3 regions of the Streptomyces sp. NPDC018029 genome follow, and region 3 is predicted to be linked to each of the others. Evidence: riboswitches for the same ligand, from Rfam matches in the RefSeq annotation. Region 3 holds a riboswitch; each other region holds the start of a gene.
What was found. A riboswitch is a leader RNA that binds a small molecule or an ion and turns the genes downstream of it on or off. The one in region 3 is predicted to bind cobalamin.

Region 1: linked by a shared signal. The riboswitch ahead of ACH4D5_RS04000 (ABC transporter substrate-binding protein) and the one ahead of metE (5-methyltetrahydropteroyltriglutamate--homocysteine S-methyltransferase) in region 3 are both predicted to bind cobalamin.
Region 2: linked by a shared signal. The riboswitch ahead of ACH4D5_RS25045 (energy-coupling factor ABC transporter permease) and the one ahead of metE (5-methyltetrahydropteroyltriglutamate--homocysteine S-methyltransferase) in region 3 are both predicted to bind cobalamin.

The regions. Positions count from the first base shown of each region.
Region 1 covers NZ_JBIRFV010000001.1:903,337-910,459, reverse strand. The annotation lists gene ACH4D5_RS04025 (nicotinate phosphoribosyltransferase) at 1-74, opposite strand, end outside; gene clpS (ATP-dependent Clp protease adapter ClpS) at 166-480, shown strand; gene ACH4D5_RS04015 (DUF2017 domain-containing protein) at 506-1,108, shown strand; gene ACH4D5_RS04010 (amino acid permease) at 1,481-2,989, shown strand; gene ACH4D5_RS04005 (Mov34/MPN/PAD-1 family protein) at 3,076-3,498, shown strand; cobalamin riboswitch at 3,471-3,634, shown strand; gene ACH4D5_RS04000 (ABC transporter substrate-binding protein) at 3,678-4,640, shown strand; gene ACH4D5_RS03995 (FecCD family ABC transporter permease) at 4,637-5,665, shown strand; gene ACH4D5_RS03990 (ABC transporter ATP-binding protein) at 5,662-6,441, shown strand; gene ACH4D5_RS03985 (putative leader peptide) at 6,508-6,615, shown strand; gene ACH4D5_RS03980 (MoaD family protein) at 6,761-7,039, shown strand; gene ACH4D5_RS03975 (PLP-dependent cysteine synthase family protein) at 7,052-7,123, shown strand, end outside.
Region 2 covers NZ_JBIRFV010000008.1:242,290-249,412, reverse strand. The annotation lists gene ACH4D5_RS25065 (peptidoglycan recognition protein) at 1-643, shown strand, start outside; gene ACH4D5_RS25060 (APH(3') family aminoglycoside O-phosphotransferase) at 767-1,582, shown strand; gene ACH4D5_RS25055 (ArsR/SmtB family transcription factor) at 1,611-2,624, opposite strand; gene ACH4D5_RS25050 (hypothetical protein) at 2,832-3,140, shown strand; cobalamin riboswitch at 3,367-3,551, shown strand; gene ACH4D5_RS25045 (energy-coupling factor ABC transporter permease) at 3,581-4,309, shown strand; gene ACH4D5_RS25040 (energy-coupling factor ABC transporter substrate-binding protein) at 4,309-4,731, shown strand; gene cbiQ (cobalt ECF transporter T component CbiQ) at 4,738-5,487, shown strand; gene ACH4D5_RS25030 (energy-coupling factor ABC transporter ATP-binding protein) at 5,529-6,398, shown strand; gene ACH4D5_RS25025 (endo alpha-1,4 polygalactosaminidase) at 6,377-7,123, opposite strand, start outside.
Region 3 covers NZ_JBIRFV010000006.1:204,421-211,543, forward strand. The annotation lists gene ACH4D5_RS19965 (glycosyl hydrolase family 65 protein) at 1-181, shown strand, start outside; gene ACH4D5_RS19970 (alpha/beta hydrolase) at 204-1,100, opposite strand; gene ACH4D5_RS19975 (hypothetical protein) at 1,149-1,562, opposite strand; gene metE (5-methyltetrahydropteroyltriglutamate--homocysteine S-methyltransferase) at 1,725-4,043, opposite strand; cobalamin riboswitch at 4,209-4,430, opposite strand; gene ACH4D5_RS19985 (hypothetical protein) at 4,522-5,319, opposite strand; gene ACH4D5_RS19990 (hypothetical protein) at 5,484-6,653, opposite strand; gene ACH4D5_RS19995 (GNAT family N-acetyltransferase) at 6,737-7,123, opposite strand, start outside.

The DNA.
Region 1 (7,123 bases), on a different contig from region 3:
GTCAGCTCGTACTGGTCCGTGAAGAGCGCCGTCGACGGAACATCCACCGGCAGCCCAAGGTCCGCTGTGTTCATACGATGGATGCTACCCCCAATCTCGTCACTCTGACGATTTCGAGGGCCGGGCAAGAGGCCATTTGTGCGAGGGGCCTCTCGTGGTGGCAGCATGGGGCGTGTGAGTACGGCTCCCGCAGAGATCACGCGCCCGGAATCGGACGAAGAGGCGCTCGTCGTCCCCGAACCGGACGTTCCCTGGATCACGCTCGTGCACAACGACCCGGTCAACTTGATGAGCTACGTGACGTACGTGTTCCAGACGTACTTCGGGTACTCGAAGGAGAAGGCCACGAAGCTGATGATGGACGTGCACCAGAAGGGCCGAGCGGTCGTCTCCAGCGGCACCCGCGAGGAGATGGAGCGCGACGTCCAGGCCATGCACGGGTACGGGCTGTGGGCCACCCTTCAGCAGGACCGGAAGTAGCGGACCGGAAGTAGCGACGCATCTGATGCCAGGACAATTCGAAGCGATTCCAGGGGGCGGCGCGGCCGTCGCGCTCGACGAGGTCGAGATCTCGATCATCCGCTCCCTCGCCGTGCAGCTCCTGGAGCTGATCGGTCCGGGGCCGGGCGGTGAGGTCTCCGACGACCCGCTCGCGGAGCTCTTCGCCGAGGGGCCGAGCGAGCCGCCGTCCGACCCGGTGATGAAGCGCCTGCTGCCCGACGCGTACGGCGGCCCGGGGAGCGAGGACGCGGCGGGCGACGCGGACGAACTCCGGGCGTACTCGTCGGAATTCCGCCGTTTCACGGAGAACGACCTGCGGGCCAAGAAGCGCGACGACGCCCTGGCCGTGATCCGCTCGCTCGACTCGATGACGGCCTCGGGCGAGGGCGGAGCTGTCCTGAAACTGTCGGTCGAGGAGTCCCGGCACTGGCTCGGAGCCCTCAACGACCTCCGGCTCGCGATCGGCACGCGCCTGGAAGTCAGCGACGAGGAGGACGCGGATCTGCTCTACCGGCTGCCGGACTCCGACCCCCGCAAGCCGATGGTGATGGCCTACCTCTGGCTCGGCGGACTGCAGGAGACGCTGGTCGGGACGTTGCTGGACTGAATCCGGGCAGAAATCCGTGCAGACGGCAGCGAAATTTGTTGTAGTGGACAGGTTCTGTTCACCCGGCGGGCCGTTCGCTCAGCGGAGCCTCAAATCCGGATAACGATCCCGTCACTTCATTGTCCGCCTTTGTCGCGTCAAGTGAAGTTTGTCCGCTTCTTCTTGTGGGGTGCGCCACAGGTGGCTCATTCCCTCACTGTTGCCACCGTGATAAATCTTCACGACCACTCGGCTACGCCACCCATGTCGCCGAGGGCGCTCGAGTCGGCAGACCGCCGGTAGCACTCCATTCGTATCCGGGGGGATCAGGACCTGATCCGCAGCCACAACGCAGATGTGCGGGCGCGGATCAGCATGGAGAAAGGCGTCACCATGACCTCAGTGCAGGTCGAAGAGCAGCACGACGAGCACGGCGGCAACGGTGTCGCGCAGGACGGCTCGTCCGGCGAGGGTTACCAGCGCGGGCTCGGAGCCCGGCAGATCCAGATGATCGCGATCGGCGGTGCCATCGGCACCGGCCTGTTCCTCGGCGCGGGCAAGGCCATTCACAAGGCCGGCCCCAGCCTCATCCTGGCGTACGCCATCGCGGGCCTCGTCATCTTCTTCATCATGCGGGCGCTCGGCGAGCTCCTCATGTACCGGCCCGTGTCCGGCTCCTTCTCGGAGTACGCCCGTGAGTTCATGGGCCCGTTCTTCGGATTCGTGACCGGCTGGACGTACTGGCTCTTCTGGGTCGTCACCGGCATCACGGAAGTGACAGCGGCCGCCCAGTACATGCAGTACTGGACACACGGCTCCGTCCCGCAATGGGCGTACGCGCTGATCTTCACGGTCATCCTGTACGGCGCGAACCTCATCTCCGTGAAGCTCTTCGGCGAGCTGGAGTTCTGGTTCTCGATGGTCAAGGTCACCGCCATCATCGGCATGATCCTGATCTGCATCGGCATCCTCACCATCGGCTTCTCCGACGCCGGTGACACCGCGACCGTGGCCCACCTGTGGAACCAGGGCGGCTTCTTCCCGAACGGCATCGGCTCCACGCTGATGACGCTGCAGATCGTGATGTTCGCCTTCCTCGCCGTCGAGCTCGTCGGCGTCACCGCGGGCGAGTCCAAGGACCCGAAGACCGTCCTGCCCAAGGCCATCAACACCGTGCCGTGGCGCATCGCCGTCTTCTACGTCGGCGCGCTCATCATGATCCTGTCGGTCGTGCCGTGGACGCACTTCCAGCCGGGCGTCTCGCCGTTCGTCGCGGCCTTCGAGAAGATGGGCCTCGGCGTCGGCGCCGCGATCGTGAACTTCGTGGTCCTCACCGCCGCGCTCTCCTCCTGCAACTCCGGCATGTACTCCACCGGCCGCATGCTGCGCGACCTGGCGATGAACGGCCAGGGCCCGAAGTTCTTCACCAAGCTCACGAAGAACGGCCTGCCGCTCATCGGCACCACGGCCTCCGCCGCGTTCATGCTGGTCGGCGTCTGGATCAACTACCAGTGGCCGGGCGAGGCGTTCAACTACGTCGTCTCCTTCGCGACCATCTCCGGCATGTGGGCTTGGATCATGATCCTGGCCTGCCAGATCCGCTACCGCCGCAAGGCCGACCGCGGCGAGCTGCCGCAGTCCACCTTCCGGGCCCCGGGCGCCCCGTACACCAGCTGGTTCGCGCTGCTCTTCATCGGCATGGTCATCGTGATGATGGGCGTCGACAAGGACGCGCGGATCTCGCTGTACGCCGCTCCGGTCTGGGCCGCGATTCTCGGCGTCTCCTACCTGGTCCTCAAGAGCCGCAACCCGCAGGCCGCGGCGTTCAACAAGCGGAAGATCGGCCTCCCCGAGGACGCCTCCGCGGATGCCTCCACCGGCGACCGCCTCTCCAAGGACTGACCGGCTCCCCAAGGCCGCTGTCCAGCATTCGGGCCCGCGCGTACCACACTCCGGTACGCACGGGCCCCTCTGCTTATCCTGGCGCCATGCTGACCATCACCCAGGCCCTCCACGACCAGATCGTCGCGCACGCGCGCCAGGACCACCCCGACGAGGCGTGCGGCGTGGTCGCGGGCCCGGCGGGCACCGGCCGCCCCGAGCGGTTCATCCCGATGCTCAACGCCGCGCGCTCGCCCACGTTCTACGAGTTCGACTCGGGCGACCTGCTCAAGCTCTACCGCGAGCTCGACGACCGCGACGAGGAGCCGGTGATCATCTACCACTCGCACACGGCGACCGAGGCCTACCCCTCGCGCACCGACATCACGTACGCCAACGAACCCGGCGCCCACTACGTCCTGGTCTCCACGGCGGACACCGACGACGCGGGCCCCTTCCAGTTCCGCTCGTACCGGATCGTCGACGGCGAGGTCACCGAGGAAGACGTAAAGGTCGTACAGGCATACTGAGCTTTACTCACGAGGGCGGCAGGACCCAGGAAGCCGGTGCGAACCCGGCACGGTCCCGCCACTGTGACCCCGCCCCACCGGCACGCGCCGGCCGGGGCGGGGGAGTCAGGAACTGACCTGCCGCCTTCCTCCACACGACGCAGGGGACGCGGAAATCCCCTGGAGGAGGCAGTTCAGCCATGTCCCGACCGATACGTGCCCTGGCCGCCGCGGCCCTGCTCGTCCCGCTCGCCGCGTGCTCCTCGTCCGGCTCCGGCGGTGACAGCAAGCCCGCCGCCAAGACCGCAGGATTCCCGTACACCGTCACCAACTGCGGCGTGAAGACCACCTACGACGCACCTCCGAAGCGCGCCGTCACCATGAACCAGCACACCACCGAAGTGATGCTGGAACTCGGTCTGAAGGACCACATCGCCGGCACCGCCTACCTCGACGACAAGGTCCTCCCGAAGTATGAGAAGGCCTACAAGTCGCTCCCGGTGCTCGCCAAGGAGTACCCCTCCTACGAGAAGCTGCTCTCCGCCAATCCCGACTTCGTCTACGGCGGTTACGCCAGCGCCTTCCTCGCCGGCGACGGCCGCAGCCGCTCGGCACTCGCCAAGTCCGGCATCGAGAGCCGCCTCAACGTAGAGGGCTGCGCCAAGAAGCCCGTCTCCATGGACGACGTCTACCGCGAGGTCCGCGAGGTCGGCTCCACCTTCGGGGTGCGGGCCCGCGCCGACCGCTGGGTGAAGGGCGCCCAGCGCGAACTGGCCGCCACCGCCAAGAAGTCCAAGGACAAGAAGCCGCTCTCCGTCTTCGTCTACGACAGCGGCGACAAGACGGCGTTCACCGCGGGCGGCCGCGGCATCGGCAACGACATCATCGAGCGGGCGGGCGGCCGCAACATCTTCGCCCACGTCGACAAGTCCTTCAGCGACGCGTCCTGGGAATCGGTCGTCGAGCGCAGGCCCGAGACGATCCTGATCCTCGACTACGGCGCCACCACGGTCGCCCAGAAGAAGAAGCGCCTCCTGGAGGACCCCGTCCTCAAGGACGTCCCCGCCGTCAAGAACAAGCGCTTCGCGGTCCTGCGGCTCTCCGACATGGTCACGGGAGTACGAGCACCCGAGGCGGTGAGGAAGCTGGCGGCACAGCTGTGAAGCACCTGCGCTACGCCACCGTCGTGACGACGCTCTGCGCGGCCCTCGCGGTGGCGCTCGTGGCCGGTCTCGCCCTCGGCTCCGTCCGCATCCCTGCCGCCGACGTCCTGGACATCCTCACGGGCCGCGCCGAACCCTCCCCGTTCCGCACGATCGTTTTGGACGTCCGCCTGCCCAGAGTCCTGCTCGGGGCGACGGTGGGCGCCGGGCTCGCGGTCATCGGCACCGTCCTGCAAGCCCTCGTCCGCAACCCCCTCGCCGACCCGTTCCTGCTCGGCGTCTCCTCGGGCGCCTCCGTCGGCGCGGTCTGCGCGATCGTGCTCGGCAGCGTCTTCGGCCTCGGCGCGGCCCTGTCCACCACCGTCACGATCCCGGCCGCCTCCTTCGCGGGCGCGCTGCTCTCCCTCGTCCTCATCTACGCCCTGGCCCGCGGCGGCGGCAGCTTCGCCACCGGCCGCCTGATTCTCGCGGGCGTCGCCGTCTCGTACATCCTGACCGCGCTGACCAGCCTCATCCTCGTCACCGCCGACAGCGCGGACCACCTCAAGGAAGTCCTGTACTGGACGCTGGGCGGCCTCGGCAGCGCCCGCTGGGACATGCTCGCCCTGCCCTGCGCCACCCTCGCCGTCGGCACGGCCCTCCTGGTGTCCATGGCCCGGCCCCTCGACCTGCTCCTCGCCGGGGAGGAGGGCGCCACCGTCCTCGGCCTGCACGCCGCCCGCTTCCGCGCCGGCGTCTTCGTCCTCGCCTCGCTCCTGACCGGCGTCCTCGTCGCGTACAGCGGAGCCATCGGCTTCGTCGGCCTCATGGTGCCGCACGCCGCCCGCATGCTGGTCGGCGCCGCGCACCGCGCGCTGCTCCCCGTGGTGGCGCTGATGGGCGCGGTCTTCCTGGTCGTCGCCGACCTCGCCGCACGCACCGTCGCCGCGCCGCAGGACATCCCCGTCGGCGTGCTCACCGCGCTGACCGGCGGCCCGTTCTTCCTGTGGCTGCTGCGGCGGCGTACCGAAGGAGTCCCGGCATGACCGGCGAGCTGCGCACCCAGGCCCTCTCGTACGAGATCGACGGCAGGCGGCTCGTCGACGCCGTGGACCTCACCGCCGCCCCCGGCGAGACCGTCGGCGTCGTCGGCCCCAACGGCAGCGGCAAGACGACGCTGCTCCGCTGCGTCTACGGCACGCTGCGCCCCACCGCGGGCCACGCACTCCTCGACGGCGACGACCTGCACACGATGACCCCGAAGGCCCGCGCCCGGCGCCTGGCCACCGTGCCGCAGGACGGGCAGGCGGCGTTCGAGCTGACCGTCCGGCAGGTGGTCGCGATGGGCCGCTCCCCGCACAAGCGGTTCTGGGAGGCGGACACGGCGGCCGACGAGGAACTCGTCACGGCGGCCCTCGCCCGCGTCGGCGTCGAGGAGCTGGCCGACCGCGCCTTCCCCTCCCTGTCCGGCGGCGAGCGCCAGCGGGCCCTGGTGGCCCGCGCCCTGGTGCAGCAGCCCACCCTCGTCGTCCTCGACGAGCCCACCAACCACCTCGACATCCGCTACCAGCTCGAAATCCTCTCCTTCGTACGGAACTTGGGCACGACGAACCTCCTGGCCCTGCACGACCTGAACCTCGCGGCGTACTACTGCGACCGCCTCTACGTCCTCGACGGCGGCCGCCTCGTCGCCTCCGGGGCGCCCAAGGAGGTCCTCACGGCCGAGCTGCTCGCCACCGTGTACGGCGTGACGGCCGAGGTCAGCACGCATCCGCTGACCGGCGCCCCGACCGTCGTCTACCTGCCGCCGCCCGCATCCTGAACGGATTCCGTCCAGCAGGTGAGATCACATTCCGGGATCCGGACCGGGAATCGATACGATGACCGCATGGTTCCCCATGACGTGAGCGAAGAGACGCCGAGCGCACCCCTGCTGCTCGTGGCGCGGCTGCACGTCGACCTGTGCCGCCTCGCCAGCGCGATCTGTTCCCGCTGAACCGATCCGCCGCCCGGCCGTGGGCCGCGGCGCCGCACCACGCACGCGGGCGCACCCCGCGTACGCCAGGCACCACCCCGCAAGCACAGCGCCGCCGCGCGCCCACCGTCCGCACTTTCCCGCCCCCCGACAGGAGCCCCCAGCCATGGCCATCGAGGTCCGCATCCCGACCATCCTCCGCACCTACACCGGCGGCGCCAAGGCCGTCGAAGGCAGCGGGGACACCCTCGCCGAGCTCCTCACGGACCTCGACTCGCGGCACGAGGGCATCGCCGCCCGCATCGTCGACGACGGCAAGCTGCGCCGCTTCGTGAACGTGTACCTGAACGACGAGGACGTCCGCTTCCTCGACGGCATCTCCACGAAGCTCTCCGACGGCGACAACGTCACGATCCTGCCGGCCGTCGCCGGCGGCATGGTCTAGGCCCGATCCCGGATGCCTCGCTACGACTCCCCGCTCGCCGCGGTCGGCAACACGCCGCTCGTCCGCCTGCCGCGCCTGTCCCCC
Region 2 (7,123 bases), on a different contig from region 3:
CGCGCGCCCGGTGCCCTCGTCGTACGCGGCGTTCCGCGCGGCACCCCCACGCATCCTGCCCCGCACGGCCTGGCTGGCGCCGGGGACGGCCACCCCGCCGCCCGCCCGCTACGCGGACCGCGTCGAGGCCGTCTTCGTCCACCACACCGACTCCCCGAACGGTTACGACTGCGACGACGCCCCGCGCATCATCCGCTCGCTGTACACCGGACAGGAGGCGGACAGGGACTGGGACGACATCGGCTACAACTTCCTCGTGGACCGCTGCGGCACGCTCTACGAGGGGCGTGCGGGCGGCACCGACAAGCCCGTCGTCGGGGCGCACGCGCAGGGCTTCAACCGGGGTTCGACGGGCGTGGCCGCGATCGGCACGTTCACGGCGGGAACCCCGGTGCCCGAGGCCATGAGCGACGCCATCGCGGCGCTCGCCGCCTGGAAGCTCGGCCTCTCGGGCGTCGACCCGCGCGGTTCGGCGCTGCTGGTCTCCACCAACAGCCGCAGCCGGTTCGCGGCCGGAACCGGCGCGGTCTTCCACACGGTCGCGGCCCACAAGGACGGTTACGCCACGTCCTGCCCCGGAGCGTCCCTGACCGCCGAGATGCCGGCGATCAGAGAAGCCGCCGCCCGGCTCCAGGGCAGATGACACGCCCATCAGGCGGCTCGATCGTCGAACTTGCCGCAAACCGCTGAAGTTCGCACCGGCAATGGATCAACACCCTCCGAAATATCGGGTGGGAGCCGCAGGCAGCCGCCTGCCATCATGCCGATCATGAGCAGCGATCTGCGGCGGAGGTACGCCGCGTACCGATGGACCCCCGCGACGGACGGCGCATCGGGCGCCGAGGTGCACCACCTCACCGGAGCGGGCACGGGCGAACCCGAGTTGTACATGAAGACCGCCCCCGTCACGTACGACGGCTCACCCTCCGACCTGTCGGGCGAGGCCGACCGCCTCGCCTGGCTCGCCGGCCGGGGCATCCCGGTGCCGCGCATCGTCGAGCGGGGCGCCGACGACCGCGTGGCGTGGCTGGTGACCGAGGCGGTGCCCGGCAGGCCGGCCGCCGACGAGTGGCCCCCGGAGCAGCGGTTCGCGGTGGCCGAGTCGCTCGCCGACCTCGCTGTGGCCCTGCACCGACTGCCCCCGGAGGACTGCCCGTTCGACCGCGCTCTGCCGGTCACCATGGAACAGGCCGCACGCCACGTGACCGAGGGCCTGCTGGACCTGGACGACCTCGACGAGGAGCGTGCCGGATGGACCGCGCAGCGCCTCCTCGACGAGTTGCACCGCACCCGCCCAGCGGCGGAGGACCTGGTCGTCACCCACGGCGACCTCACCCCGGAGAACGTCCTGCTCGACCCCGACACCTGCCGCGTCACCGGGGTCATCGACGTCGTCCGCCTCGGCAGGGCGGACCGGCACACCGATCTCGCCGTCCTGCTGCGGGAGTTGGCGTACGAGGAGGACCCCTGGTTCGGTCCTGCGTACGCCGAACGGTTCCTGCGGCGGTACGAGGAGCGGACGGCGGTCACGGTCGACAAGGAGAAGCTGGACTTCTACCGGCTGCTCGACGAATTCTTCTGACTCCGCCCGGGAGCGGGCGGTCCGGCGGTCAGCCCCTGCCCGCGTCGAGGAGCACGTGTCCGGCCGGTGTGAGCGTGTGCAGGACCCTCTTGCCGTCGCGGGTCTGTGCGGTGAGTCCGGCGCGGCGCAGGACGGTGGCGTGTTCGCTGGCGCTCGCGGGGGCGATACGGGCGTGCGAGGCGAGCTGGCCCGTGGTGCAGGCGGGGTGGTCGCCGATGGCACGCAGCACGGTCGCACGGGTCCGGCCCAGGAGCGCGGTCAGGGCGGGCGGAGCGTCGGAGCCGGTCAGCGCTTCGGCGGTGAACACGGCGGGCACGGCGCCCGGCCGGTCGTCGTGCAGGGGATAGGTGATCCAGGGCTGGGGTTCGGCGGTGTCGTCCAGAGCGGGGTAGTGCGACCCGAACAGGGTGGGGATCAGGAGGAGCCCGCGCCCGCCGAGGCGGACGTCGGCGTCCCGTCCGGAAGCCATGGTCAGGTGCAGGACGGGCGGATCCCAGGTGATGTAGCGGGGGTTGAGCCCGCTCAGGAGACGCTCGACGCCGTGCCCGGCCAGTTGCTGGAGCCTGCGGGTGCGGTCGACCTGGGCGAGCCTGTCGATGCGCGACCAGTACGGCGCGATGAAGTGCTGGTGGGCATGGGCGACCGTGTCCGCCAACTCTCCCACCAGGGAAGGGTCCCGGCCGAGTGAGCGGACGGCCGGCGAGAGGCCCCGGGGGCGGCCGGGCGCCCACTGCCGCAGATCCTTCCGGACGCGGTCGGCAGGTGTGCCGCGCAGCCGGTCGACCAGGTCGTCCGGGTGGCCCTCGCCGCTCAGGTCCAGGAAGTCCACCGCCGCGCCGGTGGCGGGGATCAGCTCGCACAACGTCCCTATCCGGGGCGGCAGATGCCGGGCCGCCCGGCTGCGCCAGGCGTCGAACCGGACGGGGTGGGAGCGCTCCTGGAGCAATCGGACGGCGATCTCCAGTTCGAGCAAGGGCCGTGGCGCCGCGGCCAGTCGGGTGCGGGCCAGGTCTTCGGCGGTGAGGTGGATACGCAACGTCACCCGGGCGATCCTCCTCGCGGCCTTCGATTCGGGCCAGCCCGAAACGAGTCGATCAGTGGCGGCCAGCGGCCAACACTGGCGGGGCCGGGAGAACGCAGCACCGTCCCGGCCAGGGGGGGAGGACGGCGCCGCGCGGCACCTCGCTGCCCGCGGCGCCGGTGCCCGCCCCCGTGCTCCCAACGCTCCACTCCGACGGAAGGAAAATCTGTGCGTCACATGAAGAAGGCCGCCCTGCTCGTGTCCGCGACGGCTCTGACCACCGCGCTCGCTGCCACGCCCGCGGTGGCCGACACGCACGGGAGCAGCGCTCCGAAGGCCACCGCGTCCTCCGCCGCGAGCGAGGCGGCCGACAGGTCCGCGGACGAGTTCGGCGCGATGTCGTGGATCTATGTGGGCACCTACCGCACCCTGTCCGCGTGCGAGGCCGACGGCCGGAACTCCATCTACTCCGAGTGGGACTGCAAGAAGAACCCCAGCAGCGGCAAGTGGCAGCTGTGGGTGAACGACGAGTCCTGATCGAACGTCGAAGGCGCTGCGGCGCTGAGGCGTTGAGGCGCTGAGGAGTTGAGAACGACCGGCCATTGAGCGTCCAGGGCCCCCACCCCGAGGGTGGGGGCCCTGGACGTTCGGGGCCGCCAGACCTACGCATGGCCTCTGAGCAGGGGCGTATGCGGTGGTGGTGTGCGCTCGGGTGTGACACCGGCGCGACCGCCGTGCAAGTTGTCAGGGCGATTTTTGCGCACTAGTGTCACCACGCCTTGGTGCTCGGGAAATCCGGTGTGATGCCGGTGCGGCCCTCGCCACTGTGATCGGGAAGTCCGGCTCCAGCCCTCGCGGCAGCCACTGGGTACACACGTACCCGGGAAGGCGGAGTCCGGTCGGTACGACCCGTCAGCCAGGAGACCGGCCAAGGCACGTTGTCCATCCACGAGGTGCTGGAGAGGGTCTGCTGAGCCATGCACATAGCCGAGGGTTTCCTCCCGCCGGCGCACGCGATCGCCTGGGGCGTAGCGTCCGCGCCGTTCGTCGTCCACGGAGTCCGCTCCCTGACCCGTGAAGTCAAGGAACATCCGGAGAGCACGCTGCTCCTCGGTGCCTCCGGGGCCTTCACGTTTGTCCTTTCCGCGTTGAAAATCCCCTCGGTGACGGGCAGTTGCTCGCACCCGACGGGGACCGGGCTCGGGGCGATCCTGTTCCGGCCGCCGATCATGACGGTGCTCGGCACCATCACCCTGCTCTTCCAGGCCCTGCTGCTCGCCCACGGCGGACTCACCACCCTGGGCGCCAACGTGTTCTCCATGGCGATCATCGGCCCCTGGGCGGGTTACGCGGTCTACCGGCTCCTGAGGCGGTACGACGTGCCGCTCATGGTCACCGTGTTCTTCGGGGCGTTCGTCGCCGACCTGACCACGTACTGCGTCACCAGCGTCCAGCTGGCCCTGGCGTTCCCCGACCCCGGCAGCGGATTCCTGGGCGCCCTGGGCAAGTTCGGCGGCATCTTCGCCGTCACCCAGATCCCCCTGGCGGTCAGTGAAGGACTGCTCACCGTCCTGGTGATGCGCCTGCTCGTGCAGTCCAGCAAGGGCGAACTCACCCGCCTCGGCGTACTGCTGCAGCGCAAGCAGGCGGACACCACGAAGAAGGCGGACACGACGAAGAAGACCGAGACGGGGGCCAGTGCCTGATGAGCCGGAACGCGAAGATCAACACACTGCTGCTCCTCATCGTCGCCGCGCTCGCGGTCCTTCCCCTGGCGCTCGGTCTCGGCGACGACGAGGAAGAGCCGTTCGCCGGCGCCGACGCCCAGGCCGAGACGGCGATCACCGAGATCGACCCGGACTATGATCCATGGTTCTCGCCGCTGTACGAACCCCCGTCCGGGGAAGTCGAGTCGGCGCTGTTCGCCCTGCAGGCGGCCATCGGCGCGGGCGTCCTCGCCTACTACTTCGGGCTGCGCAAGGGCCGCCGCCAGGGCGCGGAACAGGCCCGGGCGGAAGCGGCACGGCCTGAAGCGGCGCGGCCTGAAGCGGCGCGGCCGGAGGCGTCGGACGGCTCCGACGAGCCGGTCGACGCGGGCGGCCCCCGGTCCGGGACCGAGCGGGTCTGACCCGGCGTGCTGCCCATCGACGCGGCGGCGCACAGCAGTCACTGGCGCCGCCGGCATCCCGTGGACAAGGCCGTGCTCGGTCTCGGCCTCACCGTCTTGGCCATCTCGCTGCCGCCCTGGCCGGGCGCCGTCCTGGTGCTGGTCGCCGCACTCGCCCTGCTGCTGGGCCCGGCGGGCGTGCCGCCCGGCAAACTGTGGCGCGCCTACCGCGTGCCGCTCGGCTTCTGCGTGACCGGCGCCCTGACTCTGCTCATCCAGGTCGGCGGTCCCGGCGGGTTCGTGGCGTTCGCGGACGGCGGCCCGGCGCGCGCGGGCGGTCTGCTCCTGCGGACCTCCGCGGCCTCGCTCGGCGTGCTCCTGTTCGCCTTCACCACGCCCATGTCGGACCTGCTGCCCCGCCTGGTGAAGGCGGGGGTGCCCGCGCCGGTCGTGGACGTGGCGCTGGTCACGTACCGGATGAGCTTCCTGCTCCTGGACTCTATGAGCCGGATCCGGCAGGCGCAGGCCGCCCGGCTCGGCCACACCACCCGCGCCGCCACCTGGCGCTCCCTGGCCGGCCTTGGCGCCACCGCGTTCGTGCGCGCCTTCGACCGGGCGAGCCGGCTGCAGGCCGGGCTCGCCGGGCGCGGCTACGACGGCACCCTGCGCGTCCTCGTGCCCGAGGCCCGGATCTCACGGCCCTTCCTCGCCGCCGGCGCGGTGCTTCTCGTGGGCCTGGTGGCCCTGACCCTCGTACTGGAAAGGTTCCTTCCATGAGCGCCACGAGTGCGACGAGCGCCGGGGGCGGCGCGAGCGCCATGAGTCAGCCCGTGGTCGCTCTCCGCGCGGTGTCCTACGCGTACGAGGACGGGCCCACCGTGCTCAGCGGCCTCGACTTCGACGTCGTCGAGGGCCGTGCCCTCGCGCTGCTCGGACGCAACGGCAGCGGCAAGACCACCCTCATGCGGCTGCTCAGCGGCGGACTGCGGCCCGCCTCCGGCGAGTTGACGGTCGAGGGTGTCCCCGTGACGTACCACCGCAAGGGCCTGACCCGGCTGCGCACGACCGTGCAGCTGGTGGTGCAGGACCCGGACGACCAGCTGTTCGCCGCGTCGGTCGAACAGGACGTCTCCTTCGGCCCCTTGAACCTCGGCCTGCCCGACGCCGAGGTCCGGGCCCGAGTCGCCGAGGCGCTCGCCGCCCTCGACATCACAGCGCTCGCCGACCGGCCCACCCACCTGCTCTCCTACGGCCAGCGGAAGCGGACCGCCATCGCCGGAGCCGTGGCGATGCGCCCCCGCGTACTCATCCTCGACGAGCCGACCGCGGGACTCGACCCCGACGGCCAGGAACGCCTCCTCGCCACCCTGCAACGGCTGCGGGACGCCGGGACGACCGTGGTCATGGCGACCCACGACGTCGACCTGGCCCTGCGCTGGGCCGACGACGCGGCGCTGCTCACCCCCTCCGGAGTGCGGACGGGGCCGGTGGCCGAGACGCTGGCCCGGCGGGACCTCCTGGCCGAGGCCGGGCTGCACCTGCCGTGGGGCATCGCCGTCGGCGAGCTGCTGCGCACGTGCGGGCTGGCGGCGGATACGGAGAAGGAGCCGCGTACGGCGGAGGAGTTGGCGGCCCTGGCCGCCGGGGCCCGTGACCGAGGCTCTTCTCAGCAGTGCCGGTACACGTAGCCGTCCTCGCCTGCGGCGCGTACGTCGCGGTCGCGCAGCGTCACGGAGAGCTTCTTGCCCCAGGTGCGGCAGGCGGTGTCGAAGTCCTTCGTCACGTACTCGATGTCGAAGACCTTCCCGTCGTACGCGGACGCGAAGTCCGGGCACTCCTTGTAGCGCGCGCACTCCTCGGTCACGGCGAAGTCGAAGCCGATCCGCTCACGGTGGTCCAGCAGGTCGGTGGTGTTCTTCTGGGCGATGGCCAGGCCCTGGCGGTGCGCGCGCTGGGCGAGGAGGCGGGCGAAGGCGGCCGCGTCGTCGGTGGTGAGCAGACCGTCCGAGCGTTCGTAGGAGTCGAGGTTGTCGGGCTCCACCGCGTCGAACCCCGCCTTCGCGCAGCCGTCGATCCACGAGCCGACGATCTCGGCGAGGGCCGCGCGCTTCTTCTTGGTGGAGATGTCGAGCAGGGGCTCCTGCCAGTCCTCGTCGACGACCTTGCGCCCCTCCTCGTCACGCAGGAGAAGAGAACCGTGCTCGCGCTGCCACCAGCGCGCCGCCTCCTTGCCCGGCTGGGCCTGGAAGGCGTTGACGTAACAGATGTTGTAGCGGCCCGGGGCGGGGTCGGCGGTGCGGTCGCGCGAGACGGCGCGCACCTTCGACGGCGGCGCGTACGGGCCGCCGAGCTGGTAGTCGAAGGCGGCGTCGACGGGCGGCTGTCGGACACGGTCGCGGCCGGACACGCCGGG
Region 3 (7,123 bases):
CACCCCCACCTGGACCGGGACCGAGCCGGCCGCCCACACTGTCGAGCTCTCCCTCGACGGCCGCCACTGGCACCGCGCGGAGGCGGACGACGCGCGACTCGCGCGGTACGTCCGGGTGACGGTGCGCGGCGACGCGGGGGCGAAGAAGCACCCAGGGATCGCGGAGCTGACGGTGAACTAGCGGCTCGTCGGCAGGGCCGTACTCATCCGTGGGTGCGGCCCCGCCGTACGCCGAGACCTCTCCAGAACTCGCGGAGGGCGGCGGCGAGTTCGGCGGGGGCCTCCTCGGCCATGTGGTGGCCGGAGAGGATCGGGCCTCCGGCCAGCCGGTCGCCCGCCCAGTCGCGCCAGACGCTCAGCACGTCGCCGTAGAGATCGGTCATGTCGTCGCGGGTGGCCCACAGCACCTGGAGCGGACAGCTGATGCGCCGGCCCGCCTGCCGGTCGGCGTCGTCGTGCTCCCGGTCGACACCGAGCCCCGCCCGGTAGTCCTCGCACATGGCATGCACGGTGGCCGGGTCGTGGATCGCGCGCCTGTAGTCCTCGTAGGCTTCGGCGCCCATCGCCTCCGGAGTGGCCTTGTACCAGGCGTCGGGATCGGCGTTGATGACGCGCTCGGCGGGCTTGTCGGTCTGGCCGAGGAAGAACCAGTGCCACCAGCTCGCGGCGAACGTCGCGTCACAGCGCCGCAGGGCCTCCCCGATGGGGACGGCGTCCAGCACGCTGACGGCCGACACGGCCTCCGGATGGTCGAGGGCGAGGCGCGTCGCCACGTACGCGCCCCGGTCGTGCCCGACGACGGCGAACCGCTCGTGCCCGAGGCCGCGCATGACCTCCACGCAGTCCGCGGCCATGGCGCGCTTCGCGTACGGGCGGTGCCGCGGGTCGGTCGGGGGTTTCTCGGATGCGCCGTAGCCCCGAAGATCGGGGCAGACCACCGTGTGCCCCGCCGCGACGAGCAGGGGAGCCACGCGATGCCAGGTCGCGTGCGTGCGCGGATGGCCGTGCAGGAGCAGGACCGGGGGACCGTCGCCGCCGTGGCGCACCCGCAGCTCGACCCCGTCGCCCGCACGGCGCGTCAACGCGAAACCTTCGAACACGTGCACCTCCTGTGCCTCGAACCACGCAAGGGCGGTCCGAGTACCCCGTCAGCGCCGGTGTCCCAGCGGGCACAGAGCTCTCTCGCCGTCCGCGTCCCGCAGGTGCCAGTGCCGGGTGCAGTAAGGGACGTCGCACTCCGCGCAGAAGCCCGCGTCCCCTTTGAGGCCGGCCGTGTGGACGCGGGCGAAGGTGCGCGGGTAGCGGAAGGCGTCGCGGTAGCGGCGCGCGTCCTCGGCGGTGATGTTCTCACCGGCGCCGTTCGTGTACGCCTCGCTCTCCACGGTGAACCACCAGAGCGAGGGACTTCTCGAGGCGGCGTAGGCGGCGCGGCTCAGCGCGCTCCAGCGCGGCATGCTCACGGGCTCCATGCCGGGAGGCGTGAACTCCAGGTGGGCGACGCGCGCTTTGCACACGGCGCAGGCCACGTACAGGACGAACAGGAGGGAGGGAACTTGTCTCATGGCGTCCGGCCTTGGAAGTGGGGCGGGGAGTGCTGTCCGGCTGAACGCATCCTTCCACAGTGCAACGCGCTGCCGAGCGCGAAGGAACATCCCTGTGCCGGCGTGCCCTGCCGGGCGGGAGCACGCCGCTCCCGCCCGGTTCCGTCACACCGCGTCAGGCCGTCAGGAGCCGGTCAGCTCCGCACGGACCGTCCTGGCCGCCGCGACCAGGTTCTCCAGGGAGGACCGGGTCTCGGGCCAGCCGCGCGTCTTCAGGCCGCAGTCGGGATTGACCCAGAGCCGTTCGGCCGGGATGGCGTCGAGTCCCTTGCGCAGCAGGGCCGCCGCCTCCTCGGCGCTCGGCACGCGCGGGGAGTGGATGTCGTACACGCCGGGGCCCGCCTCGCGCGGATATCCGTGGGCGGCGAGTTCGCGCGCGACCTGCATGTGGGAGCGGGCCGCCTCCAAACTGATGACGTCGGCGTCGAGGTCGTCGATCGCCTGGACGACGTCCCCGAACTCGGCGTAGCACATGTGTGTGTGGATCTGCGTGTCCGGACGGACCCCGCCGGTGGTGAGACGGAACGACTCCGTGGCCCAGGCGAGGTAGGCGGGGTGGTCGGCGGCGCGCAGCGGCAGCGTCTCGCGCAGCGCGGGCTCGTCGACCTGGATGACCGAGGTCCCGGCCGCCTCCAGGTCGTTGACCTCGTCGCGCAGGGCGAGCGCCACCTGGCGGGCGGTGTCGCCGAGCGGCTGGTCGTCGCGGACGAAGGACCAGGCGAGCATGGTGACGGGCCCGGTGAGCATGCCCTTGACGGGACGGTCCGTCAGGGACTGGGCGTACGTCGTCCAGCGCACCGTCATCGGCTCGGGCCGCGAGATGTCACCGGCGAGGATCGGCGGCCGCACATAGCGGGTGCCGTACGACTGGACCCAGCCGTGCTGCGTGGCGAGGTAGCCCGTGAGCTGTTCGGCGAAGTACTGCACCATGTCGTTGCGCTCGGGCTCGCCGTGCACGAGGACGTCGATGCCCGCCTTCTCCTGGAAGGAGATGACTTCCTGGATCTCGGCCCTGATGCGCTCTTCGTACCCCGCGCTGTCGAGCCGTCCGGCCCGCAGGTCGGCGCGGGCGGCCCGCAGTTCACCGGTCTGCGGGAAGGAGCCGATGGTCGTCGTCGGCAGGAGGGGGAGGCGGAGGGTGGCGCGCTGGGCCGCAGCCCGCTCCGCGTACGGCTGGGAGCGCCGTGCGTCGGCATCGGTGACGGCTTCGGTACGGGCGCGGACGGCCGGGTCGCGGGTGATGGGGGAGCCCGCCCGCGACGCCAGGTCGGCGCGGTTCGCGGCGAGTTGGGTGGAGATCGTGTGCGTGCCCCGCGCCAGGCCCCTGGCGAGAGTCACGATCTCGGAGGTCTTCTGGCGGGCGAAGGCCAGCCAGCGCAGGATCTGCGGCTCGATGTCACGTTCGAGGGCCGTGTCGATGGGGACGTGGAGGAGCGAGCAGGAGGCGGCCACGTCGACCCGGTCGGCGAGTCCGAGCAGGGTGCCGAGCGTGGCCAGGGACTGCTCCAGGTCGTTGACCCAGATGTTGCGGCCGTTGACGACACCGGCGACGAGCCGCTTGCCGGGCAGGCCGCCCACGGCGGCGAGCGCGTCGAGGTTGGCGGCGGCCGCCCCGGTGAAGTCGAGGGCGAGGCCGTCGACCGGGGCCTTGGCGAGCACCGGCAGTGCGTCGCCGAGCCGGTCGAAGTACGAGGCGACAAGGAGCTTGGGGCGGTCGGTGAGGGCTCCCAGGTCGCGGTAGGCGCGCTCGGCCGCGTTCAGTTCGGCCGGCGTGCGGTCCTGGACGAGGGCGGGCTCGTCGAGCTGGACCCATTCGGCACCCGCCGCGCGCAGGTCCGCGAGGACTTCGGCGTACACCGGCAGGAGACGGTCGAGGAGGGTGAGCGGGTCGAAGTCGGGGGCCACCCCGGGCGCGGGCTTGGCGAGCAGCAGGTAGGTGACAGGGCCGACGAGGACGGGCCGGGCCGCAAGGCCGAGCGCCCGGGCCTCCTTGAACTCGGTGACCTGCTTGGTGGAGTCGGCGCTGAACACCGTGCCAGGACCCAACTCGGGCACCAGGTAGTGGTAGTTCGTGTCGAACCACTTCGTCATCTCCAGCGGCGCCACGTCCTGCGTGCCGCGCGCCATCGCGAAGTAGCCGTCGAGCGTGTTCGTCTCGACCGCGGCGCGGTGCCGTTCGGGGACGGCGCCGACCATGACGGTGGTGTCCAGGACGTGGTCGTAGTACGAGAAGTCGCCGGTCGGGACTTCGCCGATGCCGGCGTCGGCGAGTTCCTGCCAGTTCGCGCGGCGGAGGTCGGCGGCGGCGGTACGGAGGGCGTCGGCGGTGACGCGGCCCTTCCAGTAGCCCTCGATCGCCTTCTTCAGTTCGCGGTTGCGGCCCTGGCGGGGGTAGCCGTACACGGTGGCCCGTGCTGCCGCGGCTGCGGGCTTGGTGGTCACGGAGATCTCCTTCGCGAGATGAATCCCTGAGATCCCGGGGACGGGACGAGAGCGCGAAGGGGCGACCGACCGGACGGGGGAGGGATCGCGCGGGTGGCGCGGCCGTCCGTCCGATGTGTGCGCCGACCCGCCCTCGAGGTCACCGGGATATCCGCGCCCGAAACGGTTCGCGCGCGGACAGCGGGCAGGTCTTCGGACTCGCGGGCACATCCTCACGGGGGAGGACGCCTACTGGCCGTCGCTTCCCAGGACCGGTCTCCGGTCCCAGTGCGTGTGACGGCGGTCGTTCCCGCTCACCGCTGCGGGGCAGTCCCGGATTCCCACCGGGTTCCCTCTTGCGACGCTCCCGCCTGGCGGACGGGGCGAACCAGCTGCGCTGATCACTTTACGACGCCGTCCACCGGTGGGCCGGGTCACGGCAGGATCCGAAAAGTGAGGTGCGACACGCGGTGCCATACGCGTCGCCCCACCGGATGGGCTAGCCCCGGCACTCCTGTGCCCGGCGGCCGGTCCCGCTGAGCAGGTCGACGCGTTGTCCCGGGCCCTCCTTGAGGACGTAGAGGGTGCCGTCCTCGGGCGTCCAGTAGCGGGGGACGAGGAAGACGCGGTCTCCGGAGACGTGGAACAGCCGCAGCCCGCCGTACTCGTACGCGTACTGGCTGCCTTTGTCGGTGACGCGACGGAAGCAGCTGCCGCCGCCGCGGATCATCAGATCCTTCTCGCTGAAGACGGCGACAGCCGGGAAGTCGCTGAGCAGGATCCGCTCGGTCAGCTCCGCCCGGCCGCGGCCCGCGATCGCCGCGTACGTCGACACGGCCCAGAACAGCGACAGGACGCAGATGAAGAGGGTGAGCCCCCAGAGCCGCAGGTCCCGGCGGTCACGGGTGCGGGCGTACGCGTTGAGCGCGAAGCCGGCGATCGCGGTGAGCGGCAGCAACAGGTCGAACAGCCAGGGGTTGAGCGGATACAGCGGTACGAGGGCGAGGGGCACCGCCCACGCGAACCGCAGCACGCGCACGGCGCGGGCGAGCCGCTCCGGTGCGCCCGCCGCCCAGCGCAGCAGTCCGAGCGTGCCGAGCGCGACGCCCGCCGCGAACCAGGCGGGGAGGTAGAGGGCTCCGACGCTGCGCAACAGGTAGTCGCTGGTCGAGAAGTGGAAGACGGTGTCGCGCAGGCCGAGGGCCTTGGTCTCGGCGTCGGTGCTCGCCCAGCCGAAGTAGAAGAGGACCGCGGTCAGGAGGGTGACGAGGGAGCCGATGGCGCCGACCAGCTCCAACCAGCCGATGGGGGGTGGGGAGGGGGCCGGGGACGGGGACGGGGCCGGATCCGGGACCGGATCAGGAGCCGGGGTGGGCTCCGGTGCGGGGGCGGGCCGGGGTGTCGGCTCAGGGTCGCCGGGCGGTGCCGGTTCGGGTTCCGGTCGTGGCTCCGGAGGCTCACTCATCGGGACAGCGCGTCGGACGTGGGCGAGGCGGAGGCGGGTGATCCGGAGGAGGGCGAGGGAGGCTGCGGGACGCCGCTCCAGTCGAGGGTGAACGCCGCCCGCTTCGTCACCGTGGCGCCGCTCTTCGTCACGAGCGTCACGTCGATGGCCGTCGGGCGCCGCCCCTCAAAACGGTCGGCTCCCGGAAGGTCCACCGATACCGTCCCGTCCTTGCAGCACCTCGCCTTGTCGTCCTCGTCGCCGAAGGGCTCCAGGGAGATCGGGTTCGTCAGCTCCGCGGCGCGCAGTTCCACGGTGGCCGGCGCGTCGGGCCACGTGCCGTAGAAGCCGATCGACGAGCCCGGCGCGACGCTCGCGTCCGTGGCGGAGATCTTGTTGCCGCACGCTGCGGCGCCCGCCGGGGCGGGGCGCAACACCACTTGTTCGGCGGGGTGGCGTTGGTAGTAGGCGACGAAGCGTTGCAGGACCGCCAAGGCGTCCCCGTCCTTGCACAACTGGTCGGTGTTCGCGGGCCGGTACCCGGCCGCGCGCAGCCCCGCTTCGGCCTTCGCCGCGATGTCCAGCCCCTGCCTCTCGCCCTGGGCGGCCTTGCAGATCCCGGCAAGCCCCTCGATGACCTTCCAGGACTGCGGGGTCGCCGAGCCGTCGGGCTGCCTGCCGGGGTCGGTCGCGGCCTCGTACGCCTGACGGCACTCGCCGCGCTGGAGCAGGTCGTACGCGCTGTCCGGCTCGAGTACCTCGTCGGTGTTCGGCGACTTGGGCCCCCACGGGAGCCAGCCGGGCGGCTTCCCGTTCCCGCGGTTTCCGCCGCCGTCCCGGTCACCGTCGCCGCCCTGGTTTCCGTTCGTGCCGCCGTTCGTGCCGCCGTCCCTGCCACCGGTCTGCCAGGACCCGTCCGTCGATCCGCCCGGGGATCCGTCCGAGGGCCCACCCGTTGTCCCGCCCGTCGTGTCGCCCCCGCCCGTGGTGCCCGTGCCACCGCCGACGGTGCCCGTATCCGTACCGGTGCTCCCGCCCGCGGAGCTTCCGCCGCCTCCCCGCGCCCCTCCGTCGGGCGACGCGACTCCCCGTATCCCGAAGAACAACCCCACCACCAGGACGAACCCGATGACGGCAAAGGCCCATACCGGCATCTGAAAGGCGCCGGGACCGGAGCGGACAGCCATGGCGACACCCCCGTTTCGCCTCCCTCTCATCATGCTGCGGAGGGGCGGCGACCGGTATCCCTTTGACGGCGCCCGGCCCGTTTTCAGGGGCGCCAGTACAGCGCTGGGTCGGGGTGGTCGACGAAACCGAGGTCCCGGTACAGCGGTTCCCCTTCGGCCGATGCGTACAGGTCGACGCGAGAGGCCCGCTGCGCGCGGAACCAGTCGAGCAGTGCCCGCATGATCGCGCGGCTGTGGCCGCGCCGGCGGTACGCGGGGTCGGTGACCACGCCGATCACGTGGCCGACCCGGCCGTTGCGGTTGTGGGGGCCGGGGAACCACTGTTCAACGGTGCCGATGCCGCAGGCGGCGAGGCCGTGTTCGCCGTCCACGACGACGATGCGCGCGTCGTCCGCCGTCAGCTTCTCCTTCAGCACTGCGGCGAGGTCGTGGCGCCAGTCGTCCCCTTCTGCCGAGGGGTTGAAGTACTC